Regions from separate parts of the Paenibacillus sp. FSL P4-0081 genome, predicted to be linked through region 1. Evidence: predicted binding sites of a transcription regulator. Region 1 holds the regulator's gene; each other region holds the start of a gene.

The links. The regulator LexA, encoded in region 1, represses DNA repair genes until DNA is damaged. The targets are predictions, from matches to a motif close to CGAACATATGTTCG.
Region 2: a site for LexA is predicted at 2,548-2,561, ahead of addB (helicase-exonuclease AddAB subunit AddB). Genes of this name have one in related genera too.
Region 3: a site for LexA is predicted at 2,585-2,598, ahead of P40081_RS27150 (ImmA/IrrE family metallo-endopeptidase). Genes of this name have one in related genera too.

The regions. Positions count from the first base shown of each region.
Region 1 is NZ_CP009280.1:4,676,723-4,681,621, reverse strand. Features, by position in the region: gene P40081_RS19835 (hypothetical protein) at 1-82, shown strand, start outside; gene P40081_RS19830 (hypothetical protein) at 136-321, shown strand; gene P40081_RS19825 (hypothetical protein) at 402-623, shown strand; gene P40081_RS19820 (hypothetical protein) at 812-1,369, shown strand; gene P40081_RS19815 (L,D-transpeptidase) at 1,456-1,794, opposite strand; gene lexA (transcriptional repressor LexA) at 1,931-2,557, opposite strand; gene P40081_RS19805 (LysM peptidoglycan-binding domain-containing protein) at 2,754-3,167, shown strand; gene P40081_RS19800 (DUF896 domain-containing protein) at 3,278-3,487, shown strand; gene P40081_RS19795 (hypothetical protein) at 3,535-4,062, shown strand; gene P40081_RS19790 (HAD family hydrolase) at 4,097-4,882, shown strand.
Region 2 is NZ_CP009280.1:6,563,137-6,568,035, reverse strand. Features, by position in the region: gene P40081_RS28015 (Na/Pi cotransporter family protein) at 1-427, opposite strand, end outside; gene P40081_RS28010 (class I SAM-dependent rRNA methyltransferase) at 530-1,930, shown strand; gene addB (helicase-exonuclease AddAB subunit AddB) at 2,703-4,899, shown strand, end outside.
Region 3 is NZ_CP009280.1:6,393,715-6,398,613, reverse strand. Features, by position in the region: gene P40081_RS38765 (hypothetical protein) at 1-246, shown strand, start outside; gene P40081_RS27165 (WD40/YVTN/BNR-like repeat-containing protein) at 200-964, opposite strand; gene P40081_RS27160 (hypothetical protein) at 1,076-1,273, shown strand; gene P40081_RS38755 (hypothetical protein) at 1,771-1,935, opposite strand; gene P40081_RS27150 (ImmA/IrrE family metallo-endopeptidase) at 2,023-2,565, opposite strand; gene P40081_RS37900 (YjfB family protein) at 2,709-2,885, opposite strand; gene P40081_RS38750 (hypothetical protein) at 3,055-3,210, shown strand; gene P40081_RS27145 (hypothetical protein) at 3,259-3,396, opposite strand; gene P40081_RS27140 (NucA/NucB deoxyribonuclease domain-containing protein) at 3,636-4,076, opposite strand; gene P40081_RS27135 (glycosyl hydrolase) at 4,304-4,899, shown strand, end outside.

The sequences.
Region 1 (4,899 bases):
GACGCCGGAGTATGTATTGCTGGCCGGAATGACCTATAGACGTGACGAATTTGAGTTCCGGGTAAGGCTGCCCAAGAAGTAAAAGCAGGTAAACGCTTCGGGGTAACGAATTAGAAGCTGAGGAGGTGGTCGCAAGTGAGTAAAGTTATTTTTGAGCTTCAGTATGTGAATGGGCAAATTGAAGAGCTAGAATCTGTGTTTGAATCGGCGGCAGAAGCCAGAACCTATCTGACATCCGGTGGTTTGACAGGCTGGATTCCAGCAGGAGGCAAGTATCTTAATCCTGTAAATATTATCTCCATCAAAGTCAAAGAAAGCTAATTATAATATTACTGCCAAATCACACAGTCTCCGAAGCCAATCTTTGCATTTCTTATACTATAAAACGTAAAAGAGGTGTAATGATGACGCAAAGAGAACGAAACAGAATCCGCAGAGCAATTAATGCTCTGCTCGCACAAAGAGCAATCCTGCTGGAAAGACTTGAGGAAATTAATGAGAACCTGCGCAGATTTCCAAGCGGTTCACGTGCCAGAAGAGAATTGCTGGCTGCCAGAGCATCCATCCGTGAAGCAATTCGTTTAAATACTATTGCTATCCGGTTGTTGCGCAGCGTGTTGTAGTCAGTAGGCAAAGGATATGAATCCACTCAAAGACATCCTTGCGGATGTCTTTTTGGCGTGCGATTGAGACTGTGGGAGGCTCAGAGTATAATTAATCGATGAAGAGTATGAGGCTTGAGGAACAGCTACATATCAGGATAACATGGTGAACAAGCTGCACAAGAGCTTGATACAGGAAGGTGTGAAGAATGGACGATCAATTACGCCAGCGTTTGGGACTGCCGGAAATACAGGATAGTACACTGTCTGTTAACGCAGATCCGGTGATGGAAGAAAGTTCAAAATGGGATGCAGCCGGATCCACCGTGCTGAATGTCTCCAGAGAAGATGTGGAGAAGGGACGGCTGGAGAGCTATTTGCGTGAATTTAAGAAATATGAGAAGAAGCGGCTACGGGGCAAAATCATAATTATATTCAATGGGTATGAGCAGGATCGCCGGGAAGTCTATCAGGTTCGGGAGATTACGAACTGGGTTGACCGTCTGCTCAAGAACGTGCCTCATTTGTTCTATTTCCTCAGCAGAGACAATTACGCGATGCGGATTGCGTTCTTTTGTCTGTCTGAGGTGGTGGGCCGCTCCGGGATGGAAGTGTCCATCACCAAAGAGCAGGGACGCAGGCTGATCGAGAAAGTTACCAAGAGTGCATTGGTCTACGCCAAAAAAAGCAAAGACTCACCTGCGGAACAGTGGAGTCTGGCTGAATATATTCTGGACGAGCTTGGTTATGAGCAAACTGTGCAATAATGCTGTGAAGAACCCCTTTGGCGAAAACCCGTCAGAGGGGTTCTTGTGTTCAATATAGAAATTTATAGGCGGCTGCATGACTGTAGCTACTCCCTGATGGTTACACGGGTGCCAATGGGAATGATAGCAGCCAACGCGACCACGTCCTGGTTATACATGCGGATACAGCCGTGGGAGACCATGTGGCCGATGGAGGAAGGGTCATTGGTTCCGTGAATTCCATAATGCGGCTTGGACAGGCCCATCCAGAAGGCTCCGAACGGTCCGCCCGGGTTGGGCTGCTTGTTAATGATCGTGTACTCGCCTACCGGCGAGACGGTCAGCATCCGGCCAATGCCGACAGGAAATCCTCTGGTTACGGTGTCATTATCAAGCAGATAAAGCATGCGCTGTGAAAGGTCGACAATAATTCGATAGTTGGGCATGGGATCAGCACTCCTTTGTAACAGGATATGTGCGGATAGCTAAAGCGGTTCGGAGTTTGGGCAAGCGTAACAGGATCTAAAGAGGAAAAAGGCTGCTTCGCGTGATGCGGAGCAGCCTGATTATGGAGGAGAAAGATTAATGGATATCGCGGAATAATCCAATGACTCTGCCCAAAATAGTAACGCGGTTAAGGCGGAGAGGCTCGTAAGCCGGGTTCTCCGGCTGCAGCCGGATATGATCACGTTCTTTGTAAAAGGTCTTAACGGTTGCTTCATCTTCTTCAGTCATCGCAACAACGATGTCACCATTGTCAGCGGTTTGCTGTTGGCGGACAATAACATAATCGCCGTTCATAATACCGGCATCAACCATGCTGTCGCCGAGTACAGAAAGCATGAATACCTTGTTATCCCCTACGTAATGAGTAGGAAGCGGGAAGTAATCCTCAATATTCTCTGTAGCGGTAATAGGAACACCAGCAGTAACCTTGCCAATTACAGGGATACGGGTAACCGTCTGGACGAATTGATGTACATTCTCTGAATCTTCCTGGCCGAGCAGTTCAATTGCACGCGGCTTCGTAGGATCGCGCCGGATCAGGCCTTTCTTCTCAAGCCGGTCCAGATGACCGTGCACTGTAGAACTGGAGGCCAGGCCAACAGCTTCGCCAATTTCCCGAACGGACGGAGGATAACCCTTGCTGCGGACTTCGTTACGTATAAATTCCAGGATCGCCAGCTGGCGACTCGAAATCTTTGACATCGGAATCAACCCCATATACTATGTTTGGGAAAATTATAACATAGAACTGCCGTTCGTACAAACATAAGTTCTAAATTGTGAGAATTATAGCCTAAAAAATAAAGGGAACAGTTGTTCGAAAAAACTATTGATCAAAACACATGTTCGTGTTATATTATTTTCGAAAGTAAGAACAAGTGTTTGGAGGACGATATTTATGTTAAAATACAGTACCTACAATAGTATCTACAATGAGGATATCAAGGTGTCCGCTCCCGGTAATCCATTACCCCATAATCCATTGGCACAATTCAGAGACAAGACCCTTCGCCTGCTGTCTGTACTTACCTCAATATTCCGCCAGGTCAGCTTTATCAAGATATCTCTGATACTATTACTCACGATCTCCGGATTTACAGTAGTCGGTAATGTGTTCGCTGGTTCTGTCACTTTAATGAAGCCTGAGAAACGGATCGTAGTTGAACGCGGAGACACCTTGTGGAGCATTGCCCTCAAGAATAAACCGGATGATATGAGGACTGCCGTATATATAGAAGGAATCAAGAAGTCAAATGGTCTGAAGGACAGTGGAATTAAGGCAGGAGATATACTGTCCGTGCCGGTATATTAACCGAAAGAAGCATAATGGTGTTCGACTAAGAGAGCTTTCAGGGGGTAGACCTTGACAAGCTCTTTTTCTCATGGCAAAGTTAGAATGAATTTATTGGGGAGGGGAAAGTATTGAATATTGACGAATTGGTCGCACGCATCAATGAATTGGCACGCAAACATAAGGAAAGCGGCCTGAATGAGGAAGAATTGGCAGAACGCGCCAAACTCCGCGAGATTTATCTGGGCAATATCCGCAGCAATTTCCGGGCCCAGCTTGATACCATTGAGATTGTGGATAATCCGGAGCATGAAGAAGGCAACAACGGACGTAAAGCTTAGTCTGCGGCCTTTTCATAGATAATACAGGATGACTAGGGGGAACTAACATGGCCCGTTCTTGGGAAAGAATGGTTCAACGCAACACCAAGCAAATCAATCAGCAAAGAAAGAAGCAGGGAAAAGAGACGATTTATGCAACGAGCTCTAAAGCTGCTGCAAAGAGCACCGATATTTTCAAAGGCCGGAATATTGTATTCCCTGTCGTATTGCTGTTGCTTGGCATTATGTTCTGGGTAGTCGGTTCCATTGATGAAGCGAAAGGAAGCGGAATACTGGCTAACTGGCTGGGGGTAGTACTGTACTTCCTGCTTGCCGCGCTGCTATTCTTCCGCCGTCCGTTCCTTAAGGTGGAACGCGCCCGTCTGTCTACTATTAAATACAACCGTGAACGCTTTTTGCCAGCAGCTGAAATCGAGAAGATTACCTTGTCGCGCAGTGTAGTTACCATTAAGTATAAAGGCAAGCGCAAGCAGTGGATTTTCTCCAAGCTGATCAACCGGTATGATACCGCCGCTATGGCTGCACGCCTGGAACAATTCGGCAAGAACAACAACATTGAAGTAGTGCACGAATAGTAAGATAGACCAGCATAGGGAGTGGGAGAACGAAATGCCGATTACCGCCGTACTATTTGACCTTGACGATACACTGCTATGGGATGATCGAAGTGTGGAAGAAGCATTCCGCTACGCCTCTGAGGCTGCAGGGGATTCTGTTGATCCGCAGGAGCTTGAACAGGCGGTGCGCAGAGAAGCGCGTGCGCTTTATGAGTCTTACGAGACTTTTCCGTTCACGAAGCTGATCGGGATTAATCCTTTTGAGGCACTATGGGCTAACTTCACAGCTGGAGACCAGCCGGAATTCCGGCAGCTGGAACAGCTTGCTCCGGCCTACCGCACCGAATCCTGGCGCCGCGGCCTTGCCTCTCTTGGAGTGGACGATGAAGCGCTGGCGGAACGCCTCGCGGCCAAGTTCGCCGCTGAGCGCCGCAGCCGTCCTTATATATATGAAGAGACGCTTCAGGTGCTGGATGAGCTGCGCGGCAAGGTGAAGCTGCTGCTGTTGACGAATGGCTGTCCTGCACTTCAGCAGGAGAAGCTTGATGGTGTACCTGAGCTTATTCCGTATTTTGACCATATTGTCATTTCTGGAAGCTTCGGTAAAGGGAAACCGGACAAGACAATCTTCGAGCATGCCCTCGGACTGCTGGATATTACGCCTGAGCAGGGGGTCATGGTCGGAGATAAGCTTACGACTGATATTCTCGGAGGATTGGCCGCAGGTCTAACGACGGTCTGGATCAACCGGACGGCCAAGACTCCTGACCCGGACATTACTCCGGATTATCAGATCAGCCATCTTTCGGAGCTTCTGCCATTGGTACACTCCCTATAACTGAATTAGATGAAGCC
Region 2 (4,899 bases), 1.9 Mb from region 1:
GGCGGCAGGCTTCAACCAGCCGCCATGCCTGCGGGGATAGCTCGCCGGCCATCACTGCGGCCGCCCAGAGGCATAGCGCGGCGGCCAGCAGCGGCGCTGCCAGTGTGCTGATCTGCAGGCTGATCAGCTCTGTAGTCAGGCAGGTGCCGATGTTGCTGCCGAGGATAATGCCCAGCGTCCGGGCATAGGTCAGCAGCCCGGCATTGACCATACCGATGGTCAGCACGGTTACGGCCGTGCTGCTCTGCAGCAGCGCGGACAGCAGGCTGCTGGCAATCAGGCCTTTGGCCGGCGTAGAGGTTGCCTTATGCAGACTCCGGGTTAGCAGCGGGCCGGCGAGCCGCGACAATGAGGCTTCCATCACCTTCATGCCGGCGAGAAAGATGACAAGGCCATAAATGACAGGGAACAGCAGGTCACGGATCATAAGGACAGGCTCCTTTTTGGACGGGGGTTGTACACCAATATATGAAGGCATTGCATGGGACATGTATACAAATCGAGCTACAAGAACAGGGAGTTGAAGTCATTGGCATCGGTAATTCTGGAACGAAACCGTAAGAAAAGACTGGAACAGGGACATCCGTGGGTCTACGCCAGCGAAGTAGCCTCGGTAGACGGGGAGCCGCAGGCAGGGGGACTTGTGGATGTGCTGAATCATCAGGGGCGTTATCTGGCCACAGGGTATTACAATCCGGCCTCGCAGATCCGGGTAAGAATTCTTTCGCAGAGTAAGCTTGCGGCGATGGACACGGTATTTTTTGCCGGCCGGTTCGCAAGCGCTCTGCAGCATAGGGAGCGTTTCCTGCCGGGTGCGGATGCTTACCGCCTGGTGTATGGGGAAGCGGATTTCCTGCCGGGGCTGATCATCGACCGCTTCGGGGAGGTTCTCGTCGTACAGCTGCTGACGCTGGCGATGGATCAGCACCGCTCCGAGATTGTGGAAGCGCTGGTACAGGTTATGGCGCCGCGCGGCATTTATGAGCGCAGTGACGTCAGCGTCCGCGAGCTCGAAGGCTTAGAGCAGACCACAGGCGTGCTCTACGGGGAATGCCCGCGCCACATCACGGTAAGCGAGAATGGATTGAAGGTTATCGTCGATATTGAAGAAGGCCAGAAGACAGGCTACTTCTTCGATCAGCGCGAGAACAGAGCCTCCATCGCTCCGCTCATGAAGGGCTGGGGCGGGCGCAGCGGAATCACGCTGCAGGAGGTAGCGGCAGAGGACGGATCACTCCAGACGCTGCCGGTCAACAAAAGCGGTAAGCCGGTCACCTTCCCGTTCTGGGACGGCGCAACCGTGCTGGAATGCTTCGCGCACACCGGCAGCTTCACCCTGCATGCCTGTAAATACGGCGCCAAGAAGGTAACCTGCCTTGATGTGTCCGCGCATGCGATTGAGAGTGCAAAAGCCAATGTGGAGATCAACGGATTCACCGACCGGGTGGAATTTGTAGTGGATGATGCGTTTGCCTTCCTGCGCAATCAGGTTAAGGGGCTGGAAGAACGCTCTGAGCGGGCGACAGGTCCGGCGGCAGAGAGCAAACCCGGCGCTAAGCCGGCTGCCAAGGCGGATACCGCGAAGCCGATGACAGCAGGCGGCGGACGTACCTGGGATGTCGTTATACTTGATCCGCCCGCTTTTGCCAAGACCAAAAGTGCTGTAGCAGGCGCTGTCCGCGGCTACAAGGATATCAATCTGCATGGCATGAAGCTGGTCAATGAAGGCGGATATCTGGTTACGGCCAGCTGCTCGTACCATATGCAGCCGCAGCTGTTCCTGGAGACCATCCAGGAAGCGGCCAAGGATGCCGGCAAAGTGCTCCGGCTGATCGAGTGGCGGGCCGCAGGCAAGGATCACCCGCAGATCCTCGGCGTGGACGAAGGGCATTATCTGAAGTTTGCCATCTTTGAAGTGCGCAGCAAATAATGATGTTAGTTCAAGCCGGAAGGCTTGTCTTGAGAGTCTCAGCTACTGAGGCTCTCTTTTTTTCTCACAGGGAAGTTGCTGTGCACTGTAGCGGGGAACCGTCAGCAGAGCGAAGCGGACTGAGAAGCTCCTATTTCTCCAAAAAACCTCAGAATGGGGCTTAAGCGGACTGAGTCCGTTATGTTGCCGGCTGGATTCCATTAGCAGCTCAGACTGGTCCCTTAGCGGAATCTGAGTCCGTTTGCCCGGCGAATCCGCCTGATCTGCTCATATAACGGAATTTCAGTCCACTTCCCGGGCTGGGGATCATGAACTACGTAGCGGAATCGCGCTGGGTGCTGCCCTGCACTTGAGCCGGAATCAGCAGAGGAGTGACTCTGCTGATTTAATTGGATTTTCTCCATCTAATGAACCGGTTTCTACTTCCGGATTGATGCTAGATGGATTTATGACACTTAATTCTGCGGCTATCCCGGTTATATATCCGATCCGGCTAAATAATACACTCCATCCAGGCTCTCCCGACCAGCCGATCCATGGCTCCGGGAGAGTCTTCTTTGTTGTTGACCTTGGTTGCTGTGGCCTTTAAAAAAGCGGCAGGTATTTGCAAACAATGGCAAACGTACGTTCTGGAGCGCGCGGTGGAGGTATGCTATACTATTGGGACGAGATTATTCATAGATTCTGATATTCATCAGGCAATCCGCTTCTGTGTGTGCAGCAGCAGGGCGGCCTGCATTCTAATTCTCCGCCACGGAAGGAGTCTGCTGATATGACGGTTAACTTTTTGATCGGACGCTCGGGCAGCGGCAAGACAACTACAATATGGGAGACGGTATCCTCACGGCTGAAGACAGAGCCGCTTGGAGCGCCGATAATTATACTTGTCCCTGAACAGGGATCATTCGGTGCGGAGCGCGGTCTGTTGGCTGCGGGCAACGTGAAGGGCAGCATCCGCGCCCAGACACTCAGCTTCTCGCGGCTGGCCTACCGGGTGAAGCAGGAGACCGGCGGCAGCGCGAGTCTGCCGATCAGCGAGGAAGGCAAGAAGATGCTGATCTATAAGATCGTCAACCGGCGCAAGGAGGAACTGAAGCTGTTCGGCGCCTCCTCGGACCGGCCAGGATTCGTGGAACGGCTCAGCGACCTGCACACGGAGCTCAAGCGCTGCTGCCTTGGAGCAGGTGACCTCGAAGAACAGCTCGGCAGAATGCGGGATGCCCTGGGAGGAAGTCCGATTCTGGCCGGCAAGCTGGAAGATCTGCACCTGGTCTTCAGTGAGCTGGAGCAGGAAATGTCACAGCTCTACATGGATCAGGAGGACAGGCTGGCTGAGCTGGCTGAGCATATTCAGGATTCCGGCTATATCCGGGGATCCGAGATTTGGGTAGACGGGTTCCACGGGTTTACCAATCAGGAATTCATCGTACTGCGTGAGCTTATGCAATATGCTTCGGGGGTGACCATTGCCCTGACGCTGGACAGGATCTATCCCGCAGGCCAGGCACCGCATGAGCTGGAGCTGTTTCACCCGGCTGCGGTTACGTATATCAAGCTGCGCGGAATGGCCGAGGAGATGGGCCTTACAGTCTGGGATCAGCTTCTGGCGCCGCCAGCACTTCCAAGGTTCAAGGACAGTCCGGCTCTCGCCCATCTGGAGCGTGGATTCCAGCGCCGGCTGCGCTGGAACGGAGCAGCCGGGCAAGCGGAGGAGGCAGTCAGTATCCGGGCTGCGGCCTCCCGCCGGATCGAGGTCGAAGGCGTGCTGCGCGAGATGCTGAGCCTGGCCAGAGATTCAGGGGCCAAGTATGGTGAGATGGCTGTATTCATGCGGAATATGAGTGATTATGAGCCGCTGATTGCTCCGCTGTTCCAGGACTTCGGCGTTCCGTTCTTCCTGGACCAGAAGCTGAATGAGCTGCACCATCCGCTGGTGGAATTCATCCGTTCCGCTCTGGATGTAGTCCGCCGCCGCTGGCGCTATGAGGATGTGTTCCGCTGCGTGAAGACCGAGCTGCTGCTTCCGCTGGACGGAAGTATTACGCGCGCCAATATGGATGAACTGGAGAATTACGTGCTGGCCTGCGGTATTCACGGGTACCGGTGGACTGACGGCCGTTCCTGGAAAGGCATTCCCCGCCTCTCGCTGGAGGGCAGTGAGGCTGTAGATGAAGCCATGCTGGCCAGAATGGAAGCCTGCCGGAGCGCGATCACAGGACCGCTGCAGGCTTTTGAGCAGAGGGTCAAAGCCAGCCGCAGCGGCCTGGAGCTGTGCAGAGCAGTATATCTGCTGCTTGAGGACACAGAGGCGGCGCGCAAGCTGGAACGGATGGGGGCGGAGTCTCTGGAGCAGGGACGCCCGGAAGCTGCCCGTGAGCATAACCAGCTGTGGGGGGCTGTGCTGGATCTGCTCGATCAGATTGCCGAGATGATGGGCAAGGAAAGAATGGAATTTGAACTGTTCGCCGGCGTGCTGGAAACAGGGCTGGCTGAGCTCAAGATGGGGCTAGTCCCGCCTGCCCTTGATCAGGTGCTGGTCGGAACGATGGACCGTACGCGGGTGTCGGGAGTGAAGTATGCCTTCCTGCTGGGCTTCAATGAAGGTGTGGTTCCGGCACAGTTCAAGGAAGACGGGATTTTGTCCGAGGGAGAGCGTCTGCTGCTGGAGAATGCCGGTATGGAGCTGGCTCCCGGCTCATCCCGCAAGCTGCTGGATGAGCGCTTCCTGATCTACAATGCGCTTACAACTGCCAGCAGGAAGCTGTGGATTAGTTACGCATTGGCTGATGATGAAGGCAAAGCGCTGCTGCCCTCGGAGATTATCCGCCAGCTTCAGGGCATGTTCCCTGAAGGGCTGGATGAGAAGTATCTATCAGGATTCCCCCAGGGAGGGGAGGCAGCTGAAGACAGCATGTCTGCACAAACGGAAGCGGTCCACATGAATTTCATCGGCCATCCTGAGCAAACCC
Region 3 (4,899 bases), 1.7 Mb from region 1:
AGCATTATGGATTGGTTCTCGCGGCTGGTGGGAATAGGAATTATCTACTCGGCTGTGCAGCTGGCCTTCTCCCGAAAAGGGGTCAAGATTCGAACCCGGAGGCCTTTCCGGGAAACTATGGAGTCTACAGCTACGCCAGGCCAGCAAACGGTTCTTCGGGTGGGCGGAGTCTTCGGGATCTTTCTGGGTCTTGCGGTTGTCATTTATGGAACGAAGATTTTTGATGTGCTGTTTCCATGGATGTAGCCCAATCCTTGCCGTCCGGTGAAGTCCACAGGGCATGGCCAATGCGGATTTCCCAAGAATAATGCTCCTTATCCTGAATTTCAGCAGCGTCCCAGGACAAACTGTTCCATGTACCGGCGGTAGGGTCAGTTATAGCATTCCAGTGCCGCCCGTAATCTTGGGTCACGAAAAACAGGAAAAACGAAGTGTTTCCGCCCTGTGCATTCTGTATCTCCGTGTGATCCGGAATCATGATTCCATAGGATGTTGAGCTGAAAAAAACAGGCGGTGCAGGATCGAACATGGAAGAGGCGTATTGATCAGGCACTTCAAGCTTCTCTTGGGTCCAGTGCGCTCCGCCATCTCCGGTTGTGTACAGCCGCTGGGTCCCTGGCTGCGGAGTGTTGATGGTTAGCCAGCCGTTATCCGCACTACTGAATGTAAATGCTCCAACCGGTCCGGACGGTAAGGTTCCATTCTCCGAATCACTGAGCTTATCCCAGGTCTTGCCGCTATCGGCCGTCTGGTAGATCGCATTATCAGCTCTGAACATCCCGGAACCGGCCGAAGTGACCTTCCAACCGTGCATCTCATCCAAATTATATTGATAAGTCTGAATGTTCTCAGTAGACACAGAAGCACCTGTATCAGCGGCTGGTGTGGGCATCGGATTAAATGTGAACCCCCAAAGGCCAGCTGCAAGTTGCAGCAATAACCAAACACTTCTTAGAATTTCCACTACAAACACCTCCCTTGTCCATAGTAAGGGATGGGAGCTGGATATAAGTTACAGAAACATGATGAAACGATTAAAAATATATAACCAGAGGAGAGTGGAGAAAGAGTGGCAATGAGTGAAGCAGAGGATAACAACCGTGAACTGGAGAAGCGGGTTGCTGCGCTGGAGAAACGGATTGCAATGATGGAGAACTATAACCCGCCCCCGCAGTCCACCAAAAAGGTAGTCTGGATCGTGATTGCGGTAATACTCGGAATCTTCCTGGCAATGGCGGGTATTGGGATTATCCAGTTTGTCAGCAGCGGCTAGTCGTTATTCTTGTCATTAATCAGCAGAGAAGTGCAGACCAGCGCTACAATAAGCATGATGCCCATTGCGATCATTTGAAAGATATTATTATAGGGATCTGAGAACGTTATGTATTCGAATACGACCTTGGATAGTAAATAGTAAAGAATACTCAATAGGCTTAGAAAGACTAGAGCGGCTACGATCCATTTCTTGATTGTCCTGATAGTGATAGAATCACTCCGTCCGCGGGGATAATAAATTGCAGTTACTCCCATTATTGTACAATATGGTAGCACAAGAGAAAACTGAAAATTGCAGTCCCCTGACCCTTTGCCCATAATCAGAACCTGCTCAGCCTGATTTAAGGTTGGTTTAAGCAACAGTGAGTATAGTGTATACATACCCCCTGATAGAAACCTTAGACCCTGCCGGATATTGGCGGGGTCACTTTTTTATAGGGTGAAAGGTTATGGACTGAGCTAGCTCTCTATATGCTGATTATTCTTCACGGAGGTTTAATCGTACTCCTTGGGTTCCTGCAGTAAGATGGAGAAGGTCTGCGTTTCGTGGTCCACTTCAATGGTCTCAATGCCGACAAAATCCGGAATTTCGGGATGAACTGCATCTACGCTGTAATCCGGATGGGTCAGCAATAATTGAATGACTTTTATGGCTTCCATGTCGCTCCCCTTTACGGTTGAAATGTAACCATGCATAGAGGTACATCTGTTGTTCTAATGTCTATGCCGGTATTATCCCCGCAGCGCTTAGCGAATATGTCTATGGATTAATTTTCTGTCTTCGTTTCTTTCCATTACGGCCATCAATTGCCCCTGGAAAATCCGCCGCTGGATCTGGTCAATTCGCTGCAGAGCCAGCTCCACAGGAACCTGGAAGGTACTGGCAAGCTCAGGCACGGCATCCTCACGCAGTTCAGGCAGTGTCCGTGCAGAAATCATGGAATAGGGCATGGCGGCATAGAGAATAAACCGTTCCGATTCATCCTCCTGCGCCTGCGTGAACTGTTCAGGCATCAGAGTATGCTTGCCGGCATGGCGGAGCAGATGACACAGCTCATGGAGGAACTCCAGCCGCTGCAGTTCGGGAGGAAGCCTGTTGTCGATAAACATACTGTACATTCCAGCGCTGGCCTCAATGCTCTTGCTACGGACATCCAAATAATGAATCCAGATATTCAGCCGCTCGGCTATGTATTCAATGGATATGTCGGACGGCTGGCGGACACCGATGCGCTGATATAAATCCTCTGTCCATTTCTCCAACGCAGTCATCTGATAATAGGATTGCATAATCAATCACCTCAATATAAGATCGTATGTTCGTATTAATGGTCAAAAGAAAAGCCCAGAAGGGCTAAGCAATCAGCACACTCAACATTCAGCAGCTGAATGGATATGGAACGGGTGTTCCTATGTATGTAAGCATAAAGCAATCAGGCGCGAATATCAAGTGTTTTTCCCAAGGTGGGGTGTGCGCCCTGACTCAGCATCTGGACCATATTCTGGGCATCCGTCTGTGCCTGATCTTTGGCAATACTCATGACCTGTAATCCCGCAGCCTGCAATAAAGACGACTGGTTCATGACAACCGATAGTGCAGCAATATCCATTTGTGTTCCTCCTCCAAGATTTTTTGAAGCAGCGCATCCACCTTTTATATCGACCGAATAGGGCTTGGCCGTTAGGTGAATGGCATTTCTTTGCCAATTGGCCCATGCCACCGGTTAGATTTCCACATATTCTGTGCTGTATTCAATATTCAAGAGGAGGAATTAAATTATGGGAGCAGAGTATGGTTGCGGTTGTGGAAATAACGTCGGTGGAGTTAATCAGGGTCCTCCGATTGTTCCGGTTGTAAGCCCTTGGACTTCGACTGGTGCGATTCTGGTTCTGTTCATTCTGCTGGTTATTATCACTAAAGCCTGTTTGTTCTAGAACCGCATTGAACAAGTGCTGCCCTGTCTGGCCTGAGGCCGGATGGGGCTATTTCTTTTTTTTGCGTGCCGCCGGACCGATCTGGCGTTTGATTCTGCCTGTATGCTCATCCGTTTCAATGATATACAACTCCTTGACTGTACCTGCAAGTGCAAACCATTCCTGTAAGGCTTCAGCCTCGGACATAGGGCCGTACAGCCTTTTCCCCCGATAACAGATATAGAACACTCCCTGCTCTCCGTCTATGGAATAATATCCCACCCTATTTTACGCTTTATTTGGGTGAAATTGCATAAAGAACTGTCGTTCGCATAACAGGCATGCAAATGTCCTTATATGACGGAGAGGAGAGCGGCTAATATGCGATCTGTTTCTTATCAGCAATCATTTGCGGTAGCGGTAGCCGGAGCATTCAGGCATTCTGCCTATTTGAACATGAACTCTACGCGGGTACCGTCTGCGAAGTCCTCCAGCTGATTGCCGACCCAGCTTCCAGCTCCGCGGTTATCGCTGGGAGTTATGTATTCAATATCAGCGCCGGCTCCACCTTCCGCACACATCGCCATCGGCCATTCGTCGCGGTCATAACCTTTTTTGGTGGGTACGCCCTTCAGGGATTCCTTACGGTTCTCTTCGGCTTCATTCCGGTCAATCGTGCAGATGGGGGACTCCCCGTTCTCAATCGCTTCCTGAATATGTCTGGCGGTCTCCGGATAGCGGCCCGATGGGAATTCCAGCCGGACAACCTCCGAATTGTCAGAAGACGGCGTCTGGGACGGAAGCTGACCATTCTCCCCGAAGTAGTAAGCAGCCAGGCTGAGCAGAACAACAATAATGAGACTGGTGATGAATTTTTTGGCTTTCATATCTGCTCCTTAAAAGTTTTGTTAGCATAGCTTCCAATGATAAGCTCCGGCAAAACTCGCTTCGGAAGCATACGCTTAAGTATTGTGGGCGCATGAAGCCTGCGCTCACAATAGTATAGCGTATGACTGCGGGATTGGAACAGACGTAATTCTTGTCTATCCGCCGTTCTGATGTTACATAATTCGCCATAAAATGTACAAACAGATGGAAAAGGATGGTGGATAAAGTGGAACAGCGTGTACTCAGAGATCTGCTGGATTCCGCGTCACGGCTGGTAGGGGATGTACAATGGCAGGCCGCCTTCCGCAGTGTGCTGATGAGTCCTGCGGATGCGGAGCTGGCCCTGCCGGCGCGTAAATTGCTGAACACCTTATACTGGCTGCAGGGGCAAGGCGTGATCAGCGGACAGCATGATTATCTGGAGAGCCCGGATGAATTCAGCGTGAAGCTGAAGAATACCGGCGGGAGCTATGCGGGACTTCACGGCTATGAAATGGGTGCCATCAGCAACCAGACGGAGCAGCAAATCAGCAGCCAGCGGCAGGCCGTCACAGACAGTGCGGTCCGCTGGCATCAGGCCGGGGGAATCGTGACGATGAGTTATCATGCCAATCTGCCGGGAACCGCTCCGGCCTGGGCGAATGTCTCGATGAGCCTCAGCGAAGCAGATTTCAACAAATATATTACTCCGGGAACCGTCCAATACACAGCAATGATTGCAGAGCTGGACAAAGTAGCCGTGTATCTCAAAAAGCTGAAGGATGCTGGTGTACCTGTGCTCTGGAGACCTTACCATGAGATGAACGGCGGCTGGTTCTGGTG